DNA from 4 places in the Paenibacillus sp. ICGEB2008 genome. Region 3 is predicted to be linked to each of the others. Evidence: riboswitches for the same ligand, from Rfam matches in the RefSeq annotation. Region 3 holds a riboswitch; each other region holds the start of a gene.
What was found. Region 3 has a riboswitch for thiamine pyrophosphate ahead of C400_RS0117100 (thiamine phosphate synthase). Riboswitches for the same ligand answer to the same signal wherever they lie in the genome.
Positions count from the first base shown of each region.

Region 1: linked by a shared signal. The riboswitch ahead of C400_RS0112650 (ABC transporter substrate-binding protein) and the one ahead of C400_RS0117100 (thiamine phosphate synthase) in region 3 are both predicted to bind thiamine pyrophosphate.
Region 2: linked by a shared signal. The riboswitch ahead of tenA (thiaminase II) and the one ahead of C400_RS0117100 (thiamine phosphate synthase) in region 3 are both predicted to bind thiamine pyrophosphate.
Region 4: linked by a shared signal. The riboswitch ahead of thiC (phosphomethylpyrimidine synthase ThiC) and the one ahead of C400_RS0117100 (thiamine phosphate synthase) in region 3 are both predicted to bind thiamine pyrophosphate.

Region 1 is NZ_AMQU01000012.1:56,356-59,526, forward strand. Features, by position in the region: gene C400_RS28435 (hypothetical protein) at 240-362, shown strand; gene C400_RS0112650 (ABC transporter substrate-binding protein) at 417-1,460, opposite strand; TPP riboswitch at 1,656-1,765, opposite strand; gene C400_RS0112655 (pyridoxamine 5'-phosphate oxidase family protein) at 2,035-2,469, shown strand; gene C400_RS0112660 (bifunctional 2',3'-cyclic-nucleotide 2'-phosphodiesterase/3'-nucleotidase) at 2,688-3,171, shown strand, end outside.
Region 2 is NZ_AMQU01000014.1:231,048-234,218, forward strand. Features, by position in the region: gene thiM (hydroxyethylthiazole kinase) at 1-547, opposite strand, end outside; gene tenA (thiaminase II) at 573-1,262, opposite strand; TPP riboswitch at 1,395-1,497, opposite strand; gene C400_RS0114265 (NAD-dependent malic enzyme) at 1,567-3,171, opposite strand, start outside.
Region 3 is NZ_AMQU01000016.1:436,292-439,462, forward strand. Features, by position in the region: gene C400_RS0117095 (ABC-F family ATP-binding cassette domain-containing protein) at 43-1,596, shown strand; TPP riboswitch at 1,682-1,790, shown strand; gene C400_RS0117100 (thiamine phosphate synthase) at 2,107-2,700, shown strand; gene thiO (glycine oxidase ThiO) at 2,758-3,171, shown strand, end outside.
Region 4 is NZ_AMQU01000028.1:41,367-44,537, forward strand. Features, by position in the region: gene thiC (phosphomethylpyrimidine synthase ThiC) at 1-1,799, opposite strand, end outside; TPP riboswitch at 1,987-2,098, opposite strand; gene C400_RS0123495 (IclR family transcriptional regulator) at 2,215-2,958, opposite strand.

The sequences.
Region 1 (3,171 bases), on a different contig from region 3:
GGTAAGAATTCCCCTGAGCGTATGCTTCCGAAGTCAGCTTTCCTAAAGAAAGCTTTCAGGCGAACGCTTCGCTTCTCCAGATTCAAGTGAACCGCTACGCTACTAATCGCCTTAAAAGCACCTTATTTTTAAAGCTAGGTTGTACAGTATTTTGTACGGTATTTTCTACATAAGCGCACCTGTTTTTGCGCTTAGATACTATGAGACTAGAGAAATAAACCAAGTGGAACGAGAACGAATTGGACGGAATGGTGCTGTACAAGCAAAACGGTCGCTTTTGTCCCCGGATTTCTACCCTGCTGAGGGCTTTATTCGAGAAATCCGGGGGCGGTGGCGATGGGAAGCATCATCCGTCCGCATAGTGGCGCTTCGTTCACTTCTCTAGTCCAGTCTTATTTAGCGTTTTAACAAAATGATCAACGCTTGGGCAAGAAGTCGTTTGTGAAGGCCTTATCGACTTCCAAAGGTTTGCTGAGCAGCTTGCGTTCATACATCCAATCCGAGTAGTTTTGCCATACCTCTGCTTTTTGTAAACCCCATTGCGTGGCATCGTCCTGATAACGCGGGCTTAGCCATTTTTGGCTAGCAAGTACCAGCTTTTTGTCCAGCTCTGGCACAGCTTTAGTTAAGATATTCGCCGCTTCTTCTGGATGGGCGATAGTGTATTCATAGCCTTGTGCAGTAGCGTCCATGAACGCTTTGACTAGGTCAGGATCGTTTTTTATCGTCTGTTCATTGCTCACAATTACAGGTGTATAGTAATCGAGACTTTTGGAATAATCTTTTACATACAGCATATCCAAGGGCTCGCCTCGAAGTTCGGCCTCAATCCCGGTCCATGCGTAGAAAATCCAGGCAAAGTCAATATCCCGCTTCACGGCTGTAAAATAGTCTGCATTGCCCATATTGACGATTTTCACTTTGCTCACATCACCTTGGTCTGAATCCATGATGGATTTCATGACCGCTTCTTCTACAAGAGAACCCCAGCCGCCGTAGCTTTTACCCTCGAAATCTTTCGGGCTTTTAATTCCGCGGTCTACCGGAGCTGCGAAGCCAGAGGTGTTATGCTGAATCACCGCAGCGATGGATACGAGCGGTACGCCTTGGATACGAGCCTGAGTGACGCCTTCTTGATAGCTGATACCAAAAGGTGCAGCATTCGAAGCAACCATTTGGTCGGCTCCCCCTGAACCAGGTTGAACAATTTGGACATTCAAGCCTGCCTTTTCGTAAAATCCTTTGTCCTTGGCGACATAGAGTCCCGTGTGATTCGTATTGGGTGTCCAGTCGAGCACGACTTTAACATCTTTGAGCCCCTTTGCCGAGGTAGACGTTGAAGTGTCGGCAGCAGGAACCTCCTTTTGAGATGTAGGGGGATTGCCGCCGCAAGCGGTCAGAGTCATAGCCATGAGCCACAGACTGATTAGACCCAGGCTTAACATTTTCATGCGCTTCATCGTTGTGTTCTCTCCTTTTTAATTACCCGTTATCCGTCCAATCAGACAGTTTATATTCCCCATTTTCACAAAAATCACATCTGCCGGAAGCAATCTTTCCAACAACTTTATCTTCAACAAAAAAAGCGTCCCGAGATTCCGGGACGCTTGCGCTTGTATATACCAAAGTAAGGGATGTCCTGTTTTAATAAAAGGCACATCTTGCTTAAGCATTCCTACGCTGGCATTACCCAGATCAGGTTGTAAGGGTCAGTGTCTTGGGACACACTCTCAGCCGGCCGATTCCAGCACCCCTGGCATTGTATGGTTTAATGGGTTCGTTTATTCGGGTTTACTACGACGATTATATGCCTTGAAAGCAGGTCTGTCCAGCCTTGAGGGAGCGCTCACGGTTCATTTGTCGAACGACAGGGTACACTTTTACTGTGAGCTTTGATCTGAAAATGGACATGAATCATTCAGATCTGTTTCGGTCATGTTATTTTTAGAACAGCTACACTGTATGTTTAGGAGAGCTGGTGCCAAGTGGCATAGCCCTATAGAATTCTAATTCGTAAAAAGGAGTTGTTGTACTGTGGGTAAAACGGAGACACTGGATCGCAGTCAGCTGGAACAAGCCATTGTGAAGGCTTTGGATAACAACAAATTTTGCTCGTTAGGTACGGTTGAGGGCGGAAAACCGAAAGTACGCTATATGGCCCTTTTTAACGATGGAATGAACATTCATCTGGCGACGGATCGCAAAACACATAAAGTGGATGAGCTAAAGGACAATCCGAATGCTTATCTGCTGCTGGGCTATGAAGTGGGTGGCACGAAGGAAGTCTTGGAAGTGGAGGCTACCGTCCAGATTACAGCTGATGAGGGGTTACGCAAACAAGTGTGGAATGATTCTCTGAAAAAATGGTTTTCCGGACCAGATGATCCCGATTATGTCATCTTAGACGTCAATCCGACTCGTATTGAGTACGTGGGTCAACAAACGGAGCGCCAGGTGTGGACAAAATAGAAACAATATAAACGGACAAGCCAGTAAATTTCCAACTTTTTCAGGAGATTTATTGGCTTTTTTTATACGCAAAATAATTATTTTTTCATAAATATTTTAAGCAAATGACTACTCTTTTGTCTGGCGTTGGATTAAAATAGGAATGGTGGGTTCAAAGCTTACATATATGTGCAAAAGTATGTATATGAGGCATACACCTTAATGAGGAGGGGTATATTTTGTTATTTCGTAAAAATTGGTTTAAAGGGTTTACAGCAGCAGTTGTAGCTTGTAGCCTGCTGGTGTTTTCAGCGGCTCCATCCTGGGCAGCTATCGATTCTCGCGATAGCGCTACGGTGAATTTGCGGATCATGGAAACAACAGATATTCATGGGGCGCTGATGAATTATGATTATTATTCGGACAAAGAAACTAATGAATATGGCTTGGTTAGCACAGCAAGCTTGATCCAACAAGCACGTAGTGAAACAAGAAACAGCATGCTGTTCGATAACGGTGATTTGCTGCAGGGCAATCCATTAGACGATTATATGGCCCGCAACAAAACCTTTGAGAAAGAAGGCGGTGTCCATCCGGTCTATAAGATGATGAACTTGATGGATTATGATGCGGCTACTGTCGGCAACCACGAATTCAACTATGGTCTTGACTTCCTGGACAAATCGCTCAAGGGAGCTGATTTTCCTTACGTAAATGCGAACG
Region 2 (3,171 bases), on a different contig from region 3:
CTTCAACCCCATCGGTGATGACGTCCTCTTTTCCAGTGATGACAACCATGGTATGGAGCGTTTGCGCAGCCCGAACTGCCAGATCGACATTACTGCTGTCAGCACTGTCGCCTGCATCTACCCCTTTAATTTCTCGGGCTTCTCCGATCAGATGAGCGACTTCGGCTGCATTGCCTCGTACTAGTGAGATTTTTACTTCTTTTAGGATCCGCAGTGCTGACTCGGTTCTAAAGCTCGTCGCTCCCGCACCAACCGGATCTAGCAGAACTGGAACACCATGAGCATTCGCCGATTGTCCAGCAAGGATCATGGCATCCACCAGCTCACGGTTTAGCGTACCGATATTTAACACGACGGCGCCCGCTATTTTGGCCATATCTGCTACTTCCTCGGGTGCATAAGCCATCACCGGGGAAGCCCCCAGTGCATATAGGCCGTTGGCTGTAAAGTTGGTGACCACCACATTGGTTATATTATGAACGAGGGGGTTGCTGTTTTGTACCTTTGTCAGGAGCGCCGAATAACTTTGTTCCCATATATTCATCATGTTTATCCTCTCTCATCTATACTGATTATTCCAAGACCGTAGCGTGCATTTGGACGGGCCATTGCTCCTGCTTATAAGCCATATCCCAGAACATATATTCCAGCTGGCAGCTTAGCATAAAATGCTCAATCATCCGCTCTCGCTCGGCAGCCGTGGCGACTTTCGCCCAAGCATCCACACGCTCTCGATATTTGAAGGTTACATCTTCAATCTGGTTGCCATAGAAGCAAATCCACTCATAGAACGGATGAGACTCGTCCGGTCTTACCTCATCCATTAGCCTGCGTCCAATTTCAAGATATGTCCATGGACATGGTAGCAGCACGGCCATGATTTCCCCAAGACTACCCTCATGTGCGACGGTCAGCATATGGCGGATATAATGATGAGCGGACGGAGCGAGTGGATATCCCTGCATCTCTTCATAGGTGACACCTGCGATAGCACAAAAATTTTGATGCGGATGAACCTCGCTGTTGAGAATAAAAGAGATCTGTTCGTTAAATACAGCCATATCCTCCCGGCTCGTGCTTTTGGAGATCGCGATGCCGTAAATCCGCATGTAGGCGTTCAAATATTCAAAGTCTTGTTTTACATAGTGAATCAGCTGTTCCCTTGTTAAATTTCCTTCAGCAATACCTCTCACAAAGGGATGCTCATAAATGGCTTGAAAAATGCCATCCGCCTGCTGACGGAGCTCTTGCGAAAAACTCATTTCCCCACCTCCAACAAAAATGGAGAACAAGAAGTCCCGTAAGATACAATTCTCGGAACAATGCCAAAAAGCCGCCCCGAAAACTGGAGCGGCTTCAACATAGGTTCAATGCGCAAAAACGCCTGAAACCCTATATGGAAGGCTCCACTTTCCTACGCTAGTACGAACTAGATCAGGTTCAAAGGGTCCAAGATTCATTCTTGTCTCAGCCATAATGGCTCCCCTAGTGGACTTTCCTATTCTTTTGACTAATACTGTACATTCGTTCCTATGTTATGTCAAACTGCTTATGCCTAGTGAAGAATTAGTGAGGGTGTTGGATTACACTTTCCACGGCTTTGACCCTCACATATTCCGGTTTCCACATTGCATCCCGAATGGCTTGCTCAATATTTGGAAGGTGTGCCTGAGCTACCTGATCCTGAATTGCGGCCTTTGCTACCGCAACCGCAACCGCAAACGAAACATCACGTAATTTTCGAATATGGGGCAGCAGTGCGCCGCCAAGTTCATTCGAATCTACGGCGTTGGCAACGGCATCAGCTGCTGCGGTAAACATGGAAGGAGTGATTCGTTTGGCCTTGACCACAATTGCGCCTAGACCCAGTCCCGGGAAAACAAAGGCATTGTTCGCCTGACCAATTTCAAATTTCGTACCGTTATAGGTGACGGGCTCAAAGGGACTTCCCGTAGCAATCAATGCTTTGCCATCAGTCCATCGTATCAAATCCTCGGGTACCGCTTCAGCCAGATTGGTAGGATTGGACATGGGCATAATGATCGGGCGTTCCACATGCTTTGCCATTTCCTTGATAATCTCTTCAGAAAAGGCACCCGCCACACCGGAAGTACCAATCAAGATTGTAGGTTTTACCTGACGGATGACCTCCAGCAACGGTATTTTGCCGTCTTCCGATCGGGCCCATGAGCTGATTTCTTCCTTTTTACGCACATATGGTTTCTGATAATCGAGTACATCTTCCATATCGTCCGTTAATAGCCCGCGATAATCAAAGGCCCAAAACGACCTGAAAGAATCTTCTGCAGGAAGCCCGTCCTCGATCATAGCGCTCCGTATTTGGTCGGCGTTACCGATTCCTGCTGCCCCTGGACCAAAGACAAGTATTTTTTGTTCACGTAGCGGAATTTTGGTGACACCTACCGCCGAAACAATCGCAGCTAATGTGACTGCTCCTGTGCCCTGGATGTCATCATTGAAGGTGAGAATGTTTTGACCGTATTTCCCTATAATGTGGCGTGCGTTCACGCTGCCCACATCCTCCCAATGCAAAAGCGCTTTCGGGAATTGTGTTAAGGTTTTGCTGATAAAGGTATCAATAAATTGATGATAGGCTTCTCCGCGAACTCGTTTATGGCGGTTTCCGATGTATAGCGGATCATTCAGCAGCTTCTCGTTATTCGTGCCGACATCCAGTACAATGGGCAGCACCCGCCCGGGATGAATACCTGCCGCAGCTGTATATACAGCAAGTTTGCCAATAGCAATGTTAATTCCCCCGACCCCCCAGTCACCAATTCCCAAAATACTTTCTGAATCCGTCACGACGACAAGGTCAACATCCTCACTACGCAATCCGGAATTATAGAACGCCTGTCCAATTCCATTCGGATGATCTATTGATAAATATACGCCCCCAGGGCGGTTGTACTCATGGCTGTATTCTTGAATGGCGGTTCCTACAGTCGGTGTGTAGACTACGGGCAGCATTTCACTCAAATGGTCGGTTAGCAGCCGATAGTAAAGCACGACATTCCGGTTATGAAGGTCGTTAAGTGAAGCATTTTTACGCAGCATGGTGGGTTGTGCCAGGAATTGCTGATATGCCCGAACGCTCTGTTTTTCCAATGAAAGGACAGTGGGAGGAAGAATTCCTTCCAAGCCCAGTTC
Region 3 (3,171 bases):
CACTCGGCAGTGCCGATGACAATAAGGAGCCAAAAACAGCTTATGAGTTTATTGACTGTAGAAAATGTATCCCACAACTTTGGGGACCGTGCATTATTTAAAAATGTTTCCTTTCGATTACTTGCGGGGGAACGTGTAGGATTGGTAGGAGCTAATGGTGTTGGTAAATCGACACTCATGAACATTCTGACTGGAAAATTGCTTAAAGATGAAGGCAAAGTGGAATGGACTCCACGTGTACGTTATGGCTATCTGGATCAGCACACCAAGCTGACGCCGGGCAAAACAGTACGTGATGTATTAAAAGACGCTTTTCTTCCTTTGTTGGAACTAGAAAAGGAAATGATGCAAATTACAGACAAAATGGGAGAGGCTTCTCCCGAAGAGTTGGAAGTTTTGCTGGAACAGATGGGAGAAATTCAAGAGCAATTGGATATGGGGGATTTTTACCTCATTGATGTGAAGGTTGAAGAAATGGCGAATGGATTAGGTCTCTCTGCCATCGGACTGGATCGGGATGTAGCAGCACTTAGTGGTGGGCAACGGACAAAGGTGCTTCTTGCTAAGTTGCTGTTGGAAAAGCCGAATGTATTGCTGCTGGATGAGCCTACCAACTATTTGGATGTGGAGCATATTGAATGGCTTACGCGATATTTGAAGGATTATCCCTATGCTTTTATCCTCATCTCACATGATACTGAATTTATGAACCAAGTCGTTAATGTAATCTACCATCTTGAATTTGCTAAGATGACCCGCTATTCAGCTAACTATGAAAAGTTTCTTGAAATGGCGGATCTGAACAAAGCACAGCATATTGATGCATATGAGAAGCAGCAGGAATATATTAAGAAACAGGAAGATTTTATTCAGCGCAATAAAGCGCGCGCATCTACATCAGGCCGTGCAAAAAGCCGTGAAAAGCAGCTTGATCGGATCGAACGTATTGATAAGCCTGAAGAAGCTGCAAAGCCAACCTTTCAGTTCAAAGAAGCCCGTGCGAGCGGGAAAACGGTTTTTGAGGGTATTGATTTTGAAATTGGCTACACTCATGCTCTTTTGCCTAAAATGTCCATGACGATCGAACGTGGCGAAAAGATCGCAATTGTTGGCTGCAATGGTGTTGGTAAGTCTACGTTGCTCAAAACCATTCTTGGGAAAATACCTCCAATCAGCGGAAAAACCTATCAAGGGGATTTCTTGCAGCCTGCTTATTTTGAACAGGAAGTAAAGGCGGAGAAAATTACACCGATTGACGATGTATGGAATGAATTTCCGCATTTGAATCAGCATGAAGTACGAGCGCATTTGGCGCGCTGTGGTTTGAAGAATGAGCATATCACCCGGCCTTTGTCTGCGCTTAGTGGTGGAGAACAGGCTAAAGTCCGCCTTTGTAAACTGTTAATGCGTGAGAGCAACTGGGTACTGTTTGATGAGCCTACCAACCACTTGGATGTCAAAGCAAAGGATGAACTCAAACGCGCTTTGAAGGAATACAAAGGGACCGTATTGCTTGTATCCCACGAACCGGATTTTTACGAGGATTGGGTAACCAAAACGTGGAATGTAGAAGAGTGGTCTAGTAAAGTTAACTAAAATCCAGTTCTGACAGATTTCACACAAGGTGGGGTTTGCAGAATTAGGAAAATATGCTAAGCTATCTTTAGCTGATACAATAAAATAGCCACACTAGGGGAGCCGCCCATGCGGCTGAGACGAAATAAATGGATTTCGGACTCTTTGTACCTGATCTGGGTTATGCCAGCGTAGGGAAGTGAGTACTGTACAAACAAGGTAGTAGATCTTTACTTTTGTTTGTGCAGGGAACGATATACGTTTACGGATATAATAGTCCGTTCGATTTTGAACGTTTGTCAAGCCACTTCCTCTGGGAAGTGGCTTTTTGCGTTTCGTTCATCTTCATTTGTTCGAGCTTCCGTAGACGGATTTACATATGATCTCCTTTCATTATTGCTGGTACATGTGGCTGGCTCCGTATGATATTACCCAATAGGGAGCTGCAACAATATAGTTCAGCTTATACGATTATTTTATATTTTTTAGTCCAAGTGAGGTGAAAATGAGATCGAATTACACGTAATTACGATGGAAAGTGTCTCCTGTGTGGATGTACCCAAAGTGGCTGCCGCTATTTGTCCTTATATTCATTATGTACACGCACGTTCGAAACAGAAGGGTGCCTCTGCTTTGCTTTCTTTGACTCGTAGCATGATCGAGCAGGAAGTTCCTTTGCAGCAAATTGTAGTAAATGACCGTATGGACGTAGCTTTACTTACCTTGGCAAGAGCTGTCCAGCTACCTGCTAATGGGTTATCTGTGATGGATGCGAAAAGTCTGCTTCCAGTGGGTACACGCTGTGGAGTGTCTGTACATTCCTTGGAGGAGGTGCAGACCGCTGAGCAGGGGGGAGCAGACTATGTACTATTTGGTCATGTATATGAGACCTATTGTAAGGCCGGTCTTGTACCGCGGGGTGTAGCACAGCTTGAACGCATTTGCAGATTGTCGGCCATTCCGGTGATAGCGTTGGGAGGCATACAACCTCATCATGTTCCAGAGCTCTATCATGCCGGAGCAAGCGGAATTGCGGTGATGTCTGGTATATGGGAAGCAGAGTCACCCGTTGCAGCAGCGATGGAATATAGGCGAATGGTAGATCTTGTAGTTCACGACCTGTAGCAAGAAAACGAGACGAAGGGAAAGCAGAATGCTCACCGGAGAGGAGACACGGAACATATGTCAAAGACACATACAGAGAAAAAAGCAATAGGACACGCAGAATGCTTGGTCATAGGCGGAGGTGTGATCGGCAGTGCCATTGCTTATCATGTGGCTAAGGAGGGACGAAGTACAATTATGCTGGAACGATGGATCCCCGGTGAGGGAGCATCAGGAGCAGCGGCGGGAATGCTGGCAGCGGAAAGCGAAGAGTTCTCAGACCTTGAGCTGGCGCGATTTGCTCGCGCAAGTCGAGATGCATTCCCTGACCTTGTCTGTGATTTGGAGCGTTTATCGGGTATTTCAGTTGATTTTCGTACAGAAGGTTTTGTGACCCCTTTTCGTTCAGAAGCAGAGGGCCAAAGGCGCTGGAATGCTGCGAATATCCGAGAGGATGATAGCCCTATTTGGTGGGATGCCAGGGAATTGGCT
Region 4 (3,171 bases), on a different contig from region 3:
GCGGCAACGGCTTCCTCAGTATTCAGTCCCTTATCGGCCGCATAGGCACGAATGTCCTGCGTGATACGCATACTACAAAACTTGGGACCGCACATCGAGCAAAAGTGGGCTTCCTTGGCCCCTTCTGCTGGTAGCGTTTCATCATGGTAGGACAATGCCCGCTCAGGGTCAAGCGAGAGATTGAACTGATCGCGCCAGCGGAATTCAAAACGCGCCTTGGACAAAGCATCGTCCCGCTGCTGTGCCCGCGGATGACCCTTCGCCAGATCAGCAGCATGCGCGGCAATTTTGTAGGTAATAACTCCTTCGCGGACATCATCCTTGTTCGGCAGACCCAAGTGCTCCTTCGGCGTAACGTAGCACAACATGGACGTCCCGAACCAACCGATCATCGCCGCCCCGATAGCTGAGGTAATATGATCATATCCTGGCGCGATATCCGTCGTCAGCGGCCCTAAAGTATAAAAGGGGGCTTCCTTACAAATCTCCATTTGTAAATCCACATTCTCCTTGATTTTGTGCATAGGGACATGTCCTGGCCCTTCAATCATGACCTGGACATCATGCTTCCATGCAATTTGCGTGAGCTCGCCCAACGTCTCTAGCTCTGCAAATTGTGCTTCATCATTCGCATCATAGATACTCCCTGGACGCAGACCATCCCCGAGAGAAAAGGCCACATCGTAGGCTTTCATAATTTCACAGATTTCTTCAAAATGCGTATACAAAAAATTCTCCTGATGGTGTGCAAGGCACCAGGCTGCCATGATCGACCCGCCCCGGGATACAATTCCCGTCATTCTGTTCGCCGTCATCGGTATATATCGCAGCAATACACCCGCATGGATCGTAAAATAGTCCACTCCCTGCTCCGCCTGCTCAATCAGCGTGTCTCGATACAGTTCCCACGTCAGCTTCTCAGCTTCGCCGTTCACCTTTTCTAGTGCCTGATATAGCGGCACCGTTCCAATCGGTACAGGCGAATTCCTGATGATCCATTCGCGCGTCGTATGAATATTACGACCTGTGGACAGGTCCATGACCGTGTCTGATCCCCAGCGTACAGCCCAGGTCATCTTCTCCACTTCTTCCTCAATGGAGGACGAAACCGCAGAATTCCCAATGTTCGCATTGATCTTTACGTGAAAATGGCGTCCAATGACCATGGGTTCGCTTTCCGGGTGATTGATATTTGAAGGTAAAATAGCTCGTCCAGCCGCCAGCTCCTGTCGTACAAACTCGGGCTCTACGCCTTCGCGGATCGCCGCAAATTCCATTTCAGGCGTAATGATCCCTTGCCGCGCATAGTGCATTTGCGTCACAGTACGCCCTTGCAAAGCCCGTAGCGGACGGTTGGTCACGCCGGGAAATTCCACTGTCTCCCGTTTGGAGCCGGGCTTCATCCCGTTATCCTCCGGCTTGACGGCGCGGCCCTCATAAGCCTCCACATCTCCCCGTTCCAGTGCCCAAGCTCGCCGTAATGGTGGCAATCCCTGACGGATGTCGACCTGGTAGGCTTCGTCCGTCATCGGACCGCTGGTATCATACACACGCAGTGGCTCATGATGCTCGGTGCCCTGAGGCGTATGTGTGGGTTGTAGCGCGATTTCACGCTCAGGCACAGCAATATCCGGCCGAGAACCTTGAATATACACCTTACGGCTCCCCGGAAAGGGCTTTAGCCCACTGGCTTGCTCCGCTTTGGCCTTCTCTCCCTCTACTTCTATTATTCCCGCCAATCCTGCATCTGCTGATTTCACTCCTGTTTCTTTTGTTCCTTTTGTTTCCGTCGGTTTCATGGTCCATTCCTCCCGTATCGTTGAAATGACACACCGATCCGGAACCATTCCCAGGGTGGCGCTGATCTATGCAAAAAAGCCGGTTCCCTAGGGAACCGGCTAATCAAACGAGACAGCTATCCAAACCGATCGCACGTGGAATAATCATATTCCAATGCGCGGCCGTAGACAGCAGCTGCGTATACATTTCAATGGCCGATTACTTCCCTACGCTGGTATGATCCAGATCAGGTGCAAAGGGTCCGGAATCTTGCCTGATTCCATCTCAGCCCGCATTACAGGCTCCCCCAGTAACTGTGATACTTTCTATTCACATGAATTGGCGGCTATAACAAACATCCCGCCATCTCTATCAGACTACTTTAAATTTATAGCTTTGGCAACCCTTGTATGATTTCCTTTGTATTGATTACTGTCACGGAAGCATAAGCCCCATTTCCTTGGCTGCTTCGATCAAAATCGGTGCAAACTCATGCAGCGTCTCGGGCGCAAGTCGACTGACCGGGCCGGATACAGATAAAGCCGCCGTGACCTGTCCCTTTCGGTTCACAATAGGCGCGGCCACAGCCGCAGCTCCTGGCTCACGTTCTTCATAGCTGGTCGCATAGCCCTTCTCACGAATGTCCTGCAGCTGGGCTTTATAAACCTCCGGGTCTACCGAAGGTGGCCATTCTTCACTGCTTAGCAATACCTCCAGCTCCTGCGGTGGCATAAAGGCCGCCAGCACCTTGCTGGAGGCTCCCACAGCCAGCGGCATACGCGCACCCACAGGCGCAACCCTGCGGATCGCCTGATTGCTCTGCACGGCTTGTATGCGAATACGCATGCTTCCATCCCGCAGGTACAAGCTGACTGTCTCCCCTAAGCGATCACGCAGTCCTTCCATTGCAGGCTGTAACAACACCGCCGGCTCATCGCTTTGGGACAGATGCGTGGACAGCTCCCATATGCGAAAACCAAGCCTATATTTTTCCGTTTCGGCATTCCGAACGACAAATCCCCGATCCTCCAGCGTAGTCAAAAGACGATGAACAGTGCTTTTATGTAGACCAATTTGGGAGGCAATCTCCGTTAGACCAAGATCAGATTCTGCGGTAAAACACAGCAGTATATCAAGTGCACGCTCTACAGCGCGGACGGTTAATTTACGGTCTTCCATCGTGAACCGCTCCTCTTGTATCCATATTCGTTTCACACTATGAAACATGGTTACATAAATTATATAGAATAGTCGCGGCTACTGTAAACCGATGTTTTTGTGACAACCATATTACAGAACAAGAACAAACATCGACAATTCTTTGCATCATTTTTACTTTTCCGGTTCAGGCGTTGACTTTGGATAATAGCCATCATACGATAATAGGTATCT